Linked DNA regions of Pseudolabrys taiwanensis. The protein of the gene in region 1 interacts with the protein of each later gene in a pairwise test. Links are inferred from orthologs where the notes say so. Each region holds a gene or a part of one and is shown in the gene's direction. Other genes may lie near its edges.

Region 1 (6,858 bases):
CGATCACACGCATCCCGGACGCGTCGCGCGCGCCTCGCTCGAACTGCTGTGGACCTGGGTCGGCCGCGACCTGATGCCCGCGGCGATGCCGGCCTTTATCGAAGAGGTCAACAAGGCGTTGCTGGCGGACGACGATGCGCGGGCCGAGCAGTTGGCGCGCGCTTTCCAGGATCGCGCGGTCGCCGCGATCGACATCGCCTTCGCCGCCGCCGACGAGACCAAGACGCGCCGCCGGCTGAAAGCGCAGATCGGCACGCCGCGCGCGGAGGAAGACGCAACCGCGTTGAAATGCGTGCTGAAGGCGCGCGATGCACTGGCCGCGATGGCGGCCAACCTGCCGCTGCGCATCGGCAATCTCTCCGACGATCAGCTCAACGAATGCCGCAGCTGGACCGAGGCCGCGGCGGCGCGTCGCGACGGTTCGTTCCTTTATGCCTTGCTGCTCGTGCGGGCGCGTCTCACCGCGCCCTGGCAGTTAATCCGCTTCGGCGTCAGAGCGGCGGGCAGCGACACGGCCGCGCGTGTGGCGGAAACGCCCTACGGCATCACCGTGAATATCGTGCTCGCCGAACTTGATCGCATGGTCGGCGAATTGCGCAACGATCTGCGCAGCGGGCAGGGCGTCGCGGTGGGCGCGTCCTTGAAGGCGATCCACGACGCCGCGCGCGGTCTGCGCACGGAATTGGACCTGCCGGTCGACAGCACCTGGGGCCGCGCGCTCGCCGCGCAGCGCGCGCAGATTTCGGAATTGTTGCGCGCGGAGATCGAGTCGGTGCCGGGCCGCGTCCGCCGTCTCCTGCGCCCGCGGCCGTCGTCCGAAATCCGCGCGCAGTCGGCGGTCGATGCCGAGGAGGTGACCGAGGTCGAGGCGCTCGTCTCTTTCGTCGGCGACTGCCGCTATTTCGCCGGCGAACTCGCGATCAACGAGATGACGCAGCGGGCCTTCGGCGACCTGCAGTACTTCCTCGACACCAACACCCGTGCGCTGCTCGACGGGCTGCGGCACGCCGGCGCCGCCGACCTCGGTTTCCGCCAGTCGCAGGTCGATGCCGCGGTGCGGCTCTGTGCCAAGGTGTTCGGCAAGGACTATGCGGCCCTCCTGAGCAAGGCGGCCGAAGTCGCCGCGACAGCGGACCGCAAGACCGCCCGCGCCTGAGCCGGTCTGATCCGCTCAGGTGGCATTTGATCTTGCGCATTGCCGCCATCATTCGTCGTGATGTATGCCCCTGACGCGCCACGCCCCCCGGTGGCGGCGGCAGACCGATCGAAAGGCTCCATGACCCTCTGGCTGGCGTTTGCGCTGATGACGGCGGCGGCGATATTCGCCGTGCTGTGGCCGCTCTCCCGCCGCGTCGAGGCGCGGGGCGGCAGCGATCTGGCGGTTTATCGCGATCAACTCGACGAGATCGCCCGCGACCGGGCCGCCGGCCTGATCGGCGAGCGCGAAGCCGAGGCTGCCAAGGTCGAGGTGTCGCGGCGGCTGATTGCCGCAGCCGATGCGGCCGACATGGAACCGGCCGTGACCGGAACGGCGCCGCTCTGGCGGCGGCGTGCCACGGCCGTCGCGGCGCTCGTGCTCCTGCCGCTGGGGGCCGCGGCGTTTTATCTGTCTCTCGGGTCGCCGCAGATTCCGGGCGCGCCGCTCGCCGAGCGCATGGCGCAACAGGCGAACCAGAGCCGCTCCATCGCCAGCATGGTGTCGCAGGTCGAAGCGCATCTCGAGCGCAATCCGAACGACGCGCGCGGCTACGAGGTGCTGGCCCCAGTCTATATGCGGCTCGGCCGCTTTGCCGATGCGGTGACTGCGCGGCGCAAGGTGATCGCGCTGGCGGGTGACAGCGCGCAGCGCCAATCCGATCTCGGCGAAGCGCTGGCCGCGGCCTCGAACGGCATTGTGACGGAAGAGGCCAAGGCCGCGTTCGACCAAGCGCTGAAGCTGGACAGCAACGATTTGAAGGCGCGGTTCTTTCTCGGCATCGCCGCCGAGCAGGATGGCGACAAAACGAAGGCGGCGTCGATCTGGCGCGGCATGCTCGACGGCGCGCCGGCCGATGCGCCTTGGACGGCGATGGTGCGCGAGGCACTCGCGCGCGTGGGCGGCTCGGCGCCGGCAACCGCGCCCGGTCCGAGCACCGCCGACATCAATGCGGCCGCGGGCATGAACGAGCAGGATCGCGGCGAGATGGTGCGTGGCATGGTCGCGCGCCTTGCCGATCGCCTGAAGCAGAACGGCGACGATATCGACGGGTGGCAGCGGCTGATGCGCGCTTACATCGTGCTCGGTGAACGCGACAAGGCGCAGGCCGCGGCGGGCGACGCCAAGCGCGCCTTTGCCAGCGATCCGGAGAAGCTCAAGCGCATCGAGGATACGATCAAGGAAATGGGACTCGAAGGGTGAACGGGACCGCACCATGACGCGCAAGCAAAGGCGGTTGGTTCTGATCGGTGGGAGCGTCGGCGTGTTGGCGCTCGCGCTCGCGCTCGTCCTGTTCTCGCTGAGCGACTCCATCGTGTTCTTCAACTCGCCGACCGACATCGCCGAGAAGCATCCCTCGCCCGGAACCCGCATGCGCATCGGTGGGTTGGTGAAGCCGGGAAGCCTCGAACGCGGAAGCGACCTGCGCATCCGCTTTGCGGTGACGGACGGCAATCACGACGTTACCGTGCGCTATCAGGGCATCGTGCCCGACCTGTTCCGCGAAGGGCAGGGCGTGGTGGCGGAAGGCAAGCTCGAGCCGGATGGCACGATTGTCGCCGACACGGTGCTCGCCAAGCACGACGAGCGCTATATGCCGCGCGAGGTGGTCGACGCATTGAAGAAAAGCGGCCGCTGGAACGAAGGCGAGGGCCACATGCCGGCGAGTACGACGCAATGATCCCCGAACTCGGCCATTACGCACTGGTGCTGGCGCTGGCGCTGGCGGTGGTGCAAGCCTTCGTGCCGCTGATCGGCGCGCTCTATCGCGATGCGACGCTGATGCGGCTGGCGACGTCGACCGCACTGGCGCAGTTCGTGTTCGTTGCCGTCTCGTTCGGCGCGCTGACCGCCTGTTACGTCACGTCGGACTTCTCGGTGGCGAACGTCTTCGAGAACTCACACTCGATGATGCCGCTCGTCTACAAATTCACGAGCGTGTGGGGCAACCACGAAGGCTCGATGCTGCTGTGGGTGCTGATCCTGTCGCTGTTCGGCGCCGGCGTTGCGGCGTTCGGCGGCAATCTGCCGGTGCGCTTGAAGGCGCTGGTGCTGGCGGTGCAGTCCTGGATTGCCACGTCGTTCTATCTCTTCATCCTGCTCACCTCGAACCCGTTCCTGCGTTTGCCGCAGGCGCCGTTCGAGGGCCGCGATCTCAATCCGATCCTGCAGGACCCCGGCCTCGCCATCCATCCGCCGCTGCTCTATCTCGGCTATGTCGGCTTCTCGATCGCCTTTTCGTTCGCCATCGCGGCGCTGATCGAAGGCCGCATCGACGCCGCCTGGGCGCGCTGGGTGCGGCCGTGGACGCTTGCCGCGTGGATGGCGCTTACCGTCGGCATCGCCATGGGGTCGTACTGGGCCTATTACGAACTCGGCTGGGGCGGCTACTGGTTCTGGGATCCGGTGGAGAACGCATCGCTGATGCCCTGGCTCGCCGGCACCGCGCTGCTGCACTCCGCGGTGGTGATGGAAAAGCGCAACGCGCTGAAGATCTGGACGCTGCTGCTCGCCATCCTCGCCTTCTCGCTGTCGCTGATCGGCACCTTCCTGGTGCGTTCGGGCGTGCTCACGTCGGTGCACACCTTTGCCAACGATCCCTCGCGCGGCGTGTTCATCCTCGCCATTCTCGTTTTCTTCATCGGCGGCGGGCTGACCTTGTTTGCCTGGCGCGCGCCGCTGCTCAAGCAAGGCGGCCTGTTTGCGCCGATTTCGCGCGAAGGCGCGCTGGTCTTCAACAATCTCTTCCTGACCACGGCGTGCCTCACCGTCTTCGTCGGCACGCTTTATCCGCTCGCGCTCGAGGCGCTCACCGGTGAGAAAATCTCGGTTGGCGCGCCGTTCTTCAACCTGACCTTCGCGCCGCTGTTCGTGCCGTTGCTCATCGCCATGCCGTTCGGGCCGTTGCTCGCCTGGAAGCGTGGCGACGTCTACGGCGCGGCGCAGCGGCTGGTGGCCGCCTTCGGCGTGGCGCTGGTCGGCCTTGCCGCTACCTTCGTCGCGCATGGCGCGCACGGCGTGCTGGCGCCGTTCGGCATCGGCCTGGCGTTCTTCGTCATGGTCGGGGCCTTGGTCGATCTTGCCGAACGCACGGGCCTGTTCCGGCTGCCGCTCGCGACCGTCAAAGCCCGCGCGGCCGGTCTGCCGCGCTCGGCCTGGGGCACGGCGGTCGCGCATTTCGGTGTCGGCGTGACGGTGCTCGGCATCGTTTGCGTGACGTCTTGGGCGAGCGAGCGCATCGTCTCGCTCAAGCCGTCGCAGCACGTGTCGCTCGCCGGTTACGACGTGACCTTCGACGGCGTCGGGCAGCGCAACGGGCCGAACTTCCGCGAGATGGTCGCGCATTTCACGGTGCGCCGCGGCGGCGTCGTGATCGGCGCGATGGATCCGGCCAAGCGTACGTTCGCCACGCGCGCGATGAGCACGACCGAGGCGGCGCTGATGACGCGCGGCGTAAGCCAGCTTTATCTGTCGCTCGGCGACACCAACGAGGACGGCTCGGTCGCAGTCCGGCTTTATCACAAGCCGTTGGTGCTGCTGATCTGGCTCGGTGCCGTCGTGATGATGCTGGGCGGCGCGCTGTCGTTGTCGGACCGGCGCTTGCGCATCGGCGCGCCGAAGCCGGCGGCGAAGTCCGCGCTGCAGCCGGCGGAGTAGGGACATGCGGCGCCTGGCCACCATCGCTCTCGCGCTTGCGCTTGTCGTGCCGGCGGCGGCTTTCGCCGTGCAGCCGGACGAGATCCTGAAAGATCCGGCGCTCGAGGCGCGCGCGCGCGACCTGTCGCGCGAATTGCGCTGCATGGTTTGCCAGAACCAATCGATCGACGACTCCGATGCGCCGCTCGCGCGCGACTTGCGCCTGCTCGTGCGTCAGCGGCTGCAGGCCGGCGACAGCGATCAACAGGTGCTGGACTTCCTGGTCGCGCGGTACGGCGAGTTCGTGCTGCTGAAGCCGCGACTCGAGTGGCACACGCTGCTGCTGTGGGGACTGACGCCGGCGGCGCTGCTGGCCGGGGGATTCGCGCTGGTGCTGATGGCGCGCCGCCGCCGTGCGGTACCATTGCAAGCAACGCCATTGACCGCCGACGAAGAAAAGCGGCTTGCGACTTTGGTTGACCCGGCCGCGCCCGAGCGCTGATTGCGTAGGGTTTTCGCGGGTTTTTGCGCGTCCGTCGGGCCTATCTTACCAAACTTTAATGCCCCCGACAGGACGCTGTAAGGCATGAAGCTCCATCTTCGGATTCGAACAGAGCGCATCCCGCTCACGAACATCCGGAGATGGAGTTTTCGACATGCAGCCCAGCGACACTTCTGCACCTCAGAAGCGGCGCGCGTTTTCCGCCCGCAAGGCCATTCTTCTCGCCACCACCATCGCCGGGCTCGGCGCGGCGGCATTCGTGGCAACCCCCAACTTCGACCTGTCGATCGGTTACCCCGCTGCGCATGCGCAGAACCTGACCGAGCAGGCGCGTAAGACGCAGGCGCCGGTCGGCTTTGCCGACATCGTCGAGAAGGTCAAACCGGCGGTGATGTCCGTCCGCGTCAAGATCGACGGCGGCGACCAGACCACCGGGATGAACAGCAACGAAATTCCGCCCGGCGTGCGCGAGTTCTTCCGCCGCTTCGGTATGCCGGACATGCCGGAAGGCATGCCGCGCGGTCGCGGTGGCCGCCACCAGACCATCACCGGTCAGGGCTCGGGTTTCTTCATCTCGGCTGACGGTTACGCCGTGACCAACAACCACGTCGTCGACAAGGCCGAGAACGTCGAGGTCACCACCGACGACGGCAAGACCCACAAGGCCAAGGTCATCGGCACCGATCCGCGCACCGACCTCGCGCTGATCAAGGTCGAGGGTGGCCCGTTCCCCTATGTGAAGCTCGCTGACGGCACGCCGCGCATCGGCGACTGGGTGCTGGCGGTCGGCAATCCCTTCGGCCTCGGCGGCACCGTGACCGCCGGTATCGTCTCGGCGCGTGGCCGTGACATCGGCGCCGGCGCTTACGATGACTTCATTCAGATCGACGCGCCCGTGAACAAGGGCAACTCCGGCGGTCCGACCTTCGACACCGAAGGCAATGTCATCGGCGTGAACACCGCGATCTTCTCCCCCTCCGGCGGTTCTGTCGGCATCGCCTTCGCGATCCCGGCGAGCACCGTGAAGACCGTGGTCGAGCAACTCAAAGACCATGGCTCCGTGACGCGCGGTTGGATCGGCGTGCAGATCCAGCCGGTGACGCAGGACATCGCCGACAGCCTCGGCCTGAAGAAGCCTGAAGGCGCGCTCGTCGCCGAGCCGCAGAAGGACAGCCCGGCGCAGAAGGCGGGCATCGAAGCCGGTGACGTAATCACCGCCGTCAATGGCCAGCCGGTCAAGGACGCGCGCGATCTCGCCAAGAAGATCGGCTCGCTGTCGCCGAAGACGAACGTGCAGCTCTCCGTCCTGCACAAGGGATCGGAGAAGACCGTCAGCCTGACGCTCGGCGAGTTGCCGAACCAGCGCGAGGCCAAGGCCAACACCGACGACGAGGGCCAGGCCGAAATGGGCAAGCTCGGCCTCACGCTGGCCCCGGCCAGCGGCGTGGCCGGCGCGGGCAGCCAGGGCGTGGTGGTCACCGGCGTCGACTCCTCGGGCGTGGCCGCCGACCGCGGCTTCTCGACC
Region 2 (6,673 bases), 2.1 Mb from region 1 along the record:
ACTTGCCCACGACGCCACGCGCGCGCAGCATCTGCGTGACGGTGAGCACGAGGTCGGTCGCGGTTAGGCCTTCCTTGAGCTTGCCGGTGAGCTTGAAGCCGATAACCTCAGGCAGCACCATCGACAGCGGCTGGCCGAGCATGGCGGCTTCCGCCTCGATGCCGCCAACGCCCCAGCCGAGCACGGACAGGCCGTTGACCATCGTGGTGTGCGAATCGGTACCGACCAGCGTGTCGGGATAGGCGACTTCCATCGCCACCGACTTGCCGTTCAGCTTCATCTTCTCCTTCTTCGTCCAGACGACGCGGGAGAGATATTCGAGGTTCACCTGGTGGCAGATGCCGGTGCCGGGCGGCACGACGCTGAAATTGTCGAACGAGCGCTGCGCCCACTTCAGGAACTCGTAGCGCTCCTGGTTCTGGCGGTACTCTTCGTCGACGTTCTGCTTGAACGCTTTGTTGTTGCCGAAATAGTTGACCACCACCGAGTGATCGATGACGAGGTCGACCGGGATCAGCGGGTTGATCTTCTTGGGATCGCCGCCGAGGTTCTTCATCGCGTCGCGCATGGCGGCGAGGTCGACCACCGCGGGCACGCCGGTGAAGTCCTGCATCAGCACGCGGGCCGGGCGGAAGGCGATTTCACGCTCGGAGGTTTTGGCCTTGAGCCATTCGGCCACCGCCTTGATGTCGTCCTTGGTGACCGTGCGCCCGTCTTCGTTGCGCAGCAGGTTCTCCAGGAGCACCTTCATCGAGAAGGGCAGGCGCGAGATGCCTTTGAGGCCGTTCTTCTCGGCGACGGGCAGGCTGTAATAGACATAAGACTTGCCGCCGACCTTCAGGGTCTTGCAGCATTTGAAGCTATCGAGAGAGGTCATGGGCTGTTCCATTCCCGGGCGGGATCGGCGGCGCTGGCGCTTCGTCCAAGTGCGAGGAAGGATGGAAAAAATTCCAACCGGCCAAGACTTGCGATCGAAGTCCGATTTCGTGACGGCGCAGGTGCGGGCTTATAAGGTCTTTTCGCGCCGGGCGCCATATTTACTGGAACGGTTCTCAAAGATGCGCAGAAATTTGCGGCTTCCGCACAATGCTGATCTGCGTACGGCGCTTACGGCGCGGCCGACCTGATGCAGCTTCGCGCCGAGAACCTGGCCTGCAGCCGCGGCGGCCGCACGGTATTCACAGGCTTGAGCTTCGCGCTCGGCGGCGGCGAGGCCCTGCTGGTGACCGGCCGCAACGGTGCCGGCAAGTCGTCTTTGCTGCGCATGATCGCCGGCCTCGTCCGAATCGCGGACGGGCGCCTGAGCCTCGACGGCGGCGCGGACGACGCGAGTATCGCCGAGCAGACGCATTACCTCGGGCATCATGACGCACTGAAGCCGTCGCTGTCGGTGGCGGAAAATCTGTCGTTCTGGACCACTTTCCTCGGCGGCGGGCACGGCGGCGTCGGACCGGCGCTCGAAGCCGTCGGCCTGGCTCCCCTGGCGGGTCTGCCAGCGGCCTACCTCTCCGCCGGCCAGCGGCGCCGTTTGTCCATCGCCCGGCTGCTGGCGGCGAAGCGGCCGATCTGGCTGCTGGACGAGCCGACCTCGGCGCTCGACACCGCGTCGCAAACACGGCTGGCCGAGCTGATGCAGGACCATCTCGCCGGCGGTGGACTCATTGTCGCAGCGACCCACGGGCCCATCGGCCTCCGAGATCCGCGCGAGATGCGATTGGGGCCGGCGATATGATCCTCGACGAAGCAGCCACCTGCCGCAGCATGGTCCCCTCCCCCTTGCGGGGAGGGGTCAGGGGTGGGGGTCCTTCGGGCCGAGCACAGTTCGTCCACGGCTACCCCCCTCCCCAACCCTCCCCCACTAGGGGAGAGGGCGCGCGTCGTGCGTGGGGCAATCAGCCATGACCACATTTTTGACCCGGAGACGCGCGTGAACGCGCTTTTGGCCCTGCTCCTGCGCGACATGCGCCTGTCGATCCGCGTCGGCGGTGGCGCGCTGATGGGCGCGCTGTTCTTCCTCATCGTCGTGGTGATGATGCCGTTCGCCGTCGGCCCCGACCTCAATCTGCTCGCCCGCATCGGCCCGGCCATCCTCTGGCTCGGCGCGCTGCTCGCCAGCCTGCTGGCGCTCGACCGGCTTTTTGCGGTGGATCATGAGGACGGCTCGCTCGACCTTCTAATGATGGGCGCCATGCCGCTCGAACTCGCCGTTCTCGCCAAAGCCATCGCTCACTGGCTGACCACCGGGCTGCCGCTGGTGATCATCGCGCCGGTGCTGGGCCTCATGCTGAATGTCGAGCTGAAAGCCATGGGCGTCGTCGCGCTCACTTTGCTCGCCGGCACGCCGGCGCTCACCTTCATCGGGCTGATCGGCGCCGCCCTCTCGGTCGCGCTTCGCCGCGGCGGCCTGTTGCTGGCGGTGCTGGTGCTGCCGCTGACCATCCCCGTCCTGATCTTCGGCGTAGCGGCGGCCAATGCCGCCATCGTCGGCCCGGCCCCGTTCGGCCCGCCTTTCACCATTCTTTGCGCGCTATCGCTCGGCAGTCTCGTGCTCGGTCCGGTCGCGGCAGCGGCGGCGCTCCGACACGGGCTGGAGTAAGACATGGCCGCATTGCCCGCGATCCCGCACACGACTAGATAGCCGCCATGGCCCTGATCGACTTCGCCAATCCGACGCGTTTCCTGCGGCTCGTGAACGCCGTCCTGCCCTGGCTCGCGGCGGCGACCGCGATCCTGTTCGCCATTGGCCTCTACCGCGCGATCGGTGCGCCTGACGACTATCAGCAGGGCGCCACCGTGAAGATCATGTTCCTGCATGTTCCGGCGGCGTGGCTTGGCATGATGGGCTGGGGCCTGATGAGCGTCGCTGCGCTCGGCACTTTGGTCTGGCGTCATCCGCTCGCCGACGTCGCCGGCAAGGCCGCCGCCCCGATCGGCGCCGCGTTCACCTTCATCTGCCTCGTTACCGGCTCGCTGTGGGGCCGGCCGACCTGGGGAACCTATTGGGTGTGGGACGCGCGCCTCACCTCGATGCTGGTGCTGCTGCTGCTCTATCTCGGCGTACTTGCGCTCTATTGGACGGCCGAAGATCCCGGCCGCGGCGCGCGCGCCGCAGCGATCCTGTCGCTGGTCGGGGCGGTCAACCTGCCCATCATCAAGTTCTCCGTCGACTGGTGGAACACGCTGCACCAGCCGGCTTCGATCCTGCGCATCGGCGGCTCGGCCATCGATCCGTCGATCCTGACGCCGCTGCTGATCATGGCGGCCGCGTTTACTTGTTTGTTCTTCACGCTGCATCTTGCCGTCATGCGCAACGAGATCCTACGGCGACGCGTGCGCACCATGCAGCTCATGGAAGCGCAGCGCTTCGCGGAGGCCGGCGCATGATCCCGAAAAGGGGGAACCGGTTTTCGGACGAGGTCATGCGCGAAGGAAAAAGCGCATGAGCCTCGGGCCGCATGCCGACTTCATCATCGCTTCCTATGCGCTGACCGCCTTCGTGATCGCGGCGATGGTTGCCTGGGTCGTTCTCGATTACAGCGCGCAGCGCCGCGTGCTCGGCGAACTCGAGGAGCGCGGGGTCGGGCGCCGCGCACGGAACGAGGGCCAGTCGTGAGCACCGAAGCCGAACAGACGTCCCCGAGCCGCCGCGGCATCCTCGTGCTGCTGCCGCTTATCGTCTTTCTCGCGCTGGCCGGACTGTTCTTTTTCCGTCTCGGCAGCGGCGATCCCTCGCGCATTCCCTCCGCGTTGATCGGCCATCCCGCGCCGAAAACTGAACTACCGCCGCTTGCCGGCATCGAGCACGATGGCAAACCGGTATCCGGACTCACCAACGATGCCTTTAAAGGCCAGGTCACTTTGGTGAACGTGTGGGCCTCGTGGTGCGTGCCGTGCCACGACGAAGTGCCGTTTCTCGACCAGCTCGCCAAGGACAAGCGCATCCAGCTCGCCGGCATCAACTACAAGGACTCGGCGGACAACGCGCGCCGTTTCCTCAACCGCTATGGCAACCCGTTCGCCGTCGTCGGCCGCGACGACAACGGCCGCACCTCGATCGACTGGGGTGTCTACGGCGTGCCCGAGACCTTCCTTGTCGGACGCGACGGCCACATCGCCTACAAGCTCGTCGGGCCGATCACCGCCGACAATCTCGCCCGGGTGCTGATGCCGGAGATCGAGAAGGCGCTGAAGCCATGACTCAGAAAGAGCTGCCCCTCTCGGAGGTGTATGCTCTCATCGAGCCTGGTCCCGTGGTGCTGCTCACCACCGCCCGCAAAGGCCATCCTAATGTCATGACCATGTCGTGGCACATGATGGTCGAGTTCGAGCCACCCCTCATTGCCTGCATCTGCAGCGGCGGCGACTATTCGTTCGAGGCGCTGCGGGCGACCGGCGAATGCGTGATCGCGATCCCGTCGCGCAAGATCGCAGCCAAGGTCGTGAAGGTCGGCAACTGCTCAGGCCGCGACACCGACAAATTCAAGGCCTTCAAGCTCACGCCACGGCCGGCCGCGCAAGTACAGGCGCCGCTGATCGAGGAATGCTTCGCCAATCTCGAATGCAAAGTGATCGATAAGCGAATGGTCAACCGCTACAACATGTTCATCCTGGAAGTCGTGCAGGCCTGGCGCGATCCCAAGCAGAAGAACGCCAAGACCATCCATCACCACGGTTACGGCAAATTCGTCGTCGACGGCCCGGCGATCACGCTGAAGTCGAAGATGCGGTGAGAGCGTCGTCGCGCCGGAGCGGGAATGAACGGCGTTTACCGAGCCGCGCGCTGGGTGCTGAACACCGCGTAAGTGACGCCGAGCGTGATGCTGTAGGTCAGCACCATCGCCAGTGAGAACAACGTCGGCGCGAGACCGAGCGGCGTCTGCGCCGCAAACAAGCCCTTGCCGATGGCGGGAAAGAAGACGAGCCCCATCAATATCCAGACGCCGAGACCGAAGATCGCGCCTTTACCCGCGCCGGTGCGTGCAGGCAGATAACGATGCAGACGGCCGAAGAGGAAGCCCAGGACAACCGAGCCGTTGAAATAGGACAGCGCCCAAACGGCGAGCGGCGGCACGGCACCGCCAACCAGGCGCGCGAGCATCGCCTGCAGGTCGTCATAAGGCGAGAACGACGGCAAGAGGCCGGCTGAGGCCTTGAACGCCATCAGCGCTGTATGCGCGAGGCTGCCGCAGAGACCGGCCGCCATTGCATTCCAGAATCGTGTGAGATCCATCCCGGGCCCAGGCTAGCGCTCGGCATCCTGCGGCGCGTTCGACCTTTTCGAAAGCAGATTGCCGATCAGCGACGACGTGATGCCCGGAATCTCGCCGGGCCGGAACGGCACCGGCCGGCACAGCCCCATCGTCACGAGACCGAGCCGCGCCATGCGCTGCGCGGCATAGGCGGATTCCGCCGCGTCCGTCGCCAGACGTTCGAGCACCGCGCCGCCGAGATGCTGCGACAACGCCGCGCCCGCCAGGTCGATCGCACCGAGCTTGCCGGCCTCGCCGATCAGCCGCCGGATCAGATGGCCCGTGGCGAAAGCCGTCGGCCGATGGCCGTAGCAGGCCGCGACCTCGCGCAACATGCGCACCGCTGTGTAGATGAAGAACACGGCATCGGTGACCGCGGTCGGGCTGATGGCGGTGATGCCGAAGGCGCGCGTTGAGGCGCGGCGCACGATCGCCTCGGCGCGGCGGTCGAGCGGCGCCATCATGGTCTGCGACAGCAGCTCGACCTGCTGCGTCGGCGTATGATGCCGCTGCACCTGACGCTGGAAGGCTTCGATCGCAGCGCGGCTTTCGCGATCCTTCGGCAACTCGGCGATGACCTCGCGGATGGCACGTTGCACGTCCGACGCCAGCATCGTTTCCGCCGGCGCGCCCAGCACACGTTGATGATCCTCGACATGCTTCAGGTCGAGATAGCTGCGCAGTTCGCGGATGGTCAGCGCGCCTGCCGCCGCGACGCCGGTCGCCACCGTCGCCGTTGCGGCCCAGCCGAGCCCATTGCTGTAACCGAAGGCCTGCTCGATCCAGAGATAGAGATCGATGCCGAGCCAGGCGGCGACCGCAGCCGATAACCCCGTCCATGCCACCTTCCGCAGCAGACTGCCCCGGCGCTTCGCCGGCTTGGCGGCGACGGCCTGCTTGGCCGGCCGCGCCGGCGCAATGCGCCCGGTCTGCTCGGTGACCATGACGCGCGGCGCCGTCGGCTGGCCCGCATCCGCCGCGTGCGACTTCTCCGCCGTGAAGACCTGCGGCCGCAGGCCCGGTTGCTCGTCGTCCTGGCGGCTCATGACAGCCGATCCCCAATGAGATAATCGAGCGCGAGATCGAGATTCATATGGGGAATGCCGTCGATCGGCGAAACATCGATCGCCGGCGGCTCGAACACCGGAATATTGAGGAAGGGCTTGCCCCAGAGTTCCGGCCGCGGCGGCTTGGCCGGCACGTTGCCGACGAAGAACTTGGCGCGCGTCTCGCTGCCGACCGGCTTGCCGACCACGACCTGCACCCGTTGGCCGTCGATCTCCTGCGTGTCTTCTTCCGTCGAGATGACGGAGGCAAGCGCCGTCACATCCATCGCCGCATTCTGGCTGCGTACGTCCAGCGCCGGCAGCGCGATCATGCTGCGCAGGAGCGAGCCGAGATGATCGCGCTGCACATCGGGCACG

The links.
Region 2: the proteins of ccmE (region 1) and DW352_RS19950 interact in binary tests that used the Escherichia coli proteins (3 or more experiments, as listed by UniProt). The link is inferred for Pseudolabrys taiwanensis from one-to-one orthologs.

Annotation. Positions count from the first base shown.
Region 1 is NZ_CP031417.1:2,064,102-2,070,959, reverse strand. Bases 1,173-4,143 are described here. They hold ccmE (cytochrome c maturation protein CcmE), read left to right. Parts: upstream 1,173-2,411; coding sequence 2,412-2,876; downstream 2,877-4,143. Other genes in these bases: DW352_RS09900 (heme lyase CcmF/NrfE family subunit), read left to right, coding at 2,873-4,143; ccmI (c-type cytochrome biogenesis protein CcmI), read left to right, coding at 1,277-2,398. Outside these bases: DW352_RS09915 (hypothetical protein), read left to right, coding at 1-1,156; more of DW352_RS09900, read left to right, coding at 4,144-4,852; DW352_RS09895 (cytochrome c-type biogenesis protein), read left to right, coding at 4,857-5,333; DW352_RS09890 (Do family serine endopeptidase), read left to right, coding at 5,488-6,858. UniProt on the Escherichia coli protein: Heme chaperone required for the biogenesis of c-type cytochromes. Transiently binds heme delivered by CcmC and transfers the heme to apo-cytochromes in a process facilitated by CcmF and CcmH.
Region 2 is NZ_CP031417.1:4,188,304-4,194,976, reverse strand. What follows is about bases 1,728-4,513. They hold DW352_RS19950 (heme ABC transporter permease), read left to right. Parts: upstream 1,728-2,643; coding sequence 2,644-3,384; downstream 3,385-4,513. Other genes in these bases: DW352_RS19935 (flavin reductase family protein), read left to right, coding at 4,194-4,513; DW352_RS19940 (DsbE family thiol:disulfide interchange protein), read left to right, coding at 3,610-4,197; ccmD (heme exporter protein CcmD), read left to right, coding at 3,440-3,613; ccmB (heme exporter protein CcmB), read left to right, coding at 1,928-2,596; ccmA (heme ABC exporter ATP-binding protein CcmA), read left to right, coding at 1,728-1,732. Also shown: aconitate hydratase AcnA, read right to left, coding at 1-877; more of ccmA, read left to right, coding at 1,127-1,727; more of DW352_RS19935, read left to right, coding at 4,514-4,730; DW352_RS19930 (DUF1440 domain-containing protein), read right to left, coding at 4,766-5,230; DW352_RS19925 (TIGR01620 family protein), read right to left, coding at 5,243-6,295; DW352_RS19920 (YcjX family GTP-binding protein), read right to left, coding at 6,292-6,673. UniProt on the Escherichia coli protein: Required for the export of heme to the periplasm for the biogenesis of c-type cytochromes.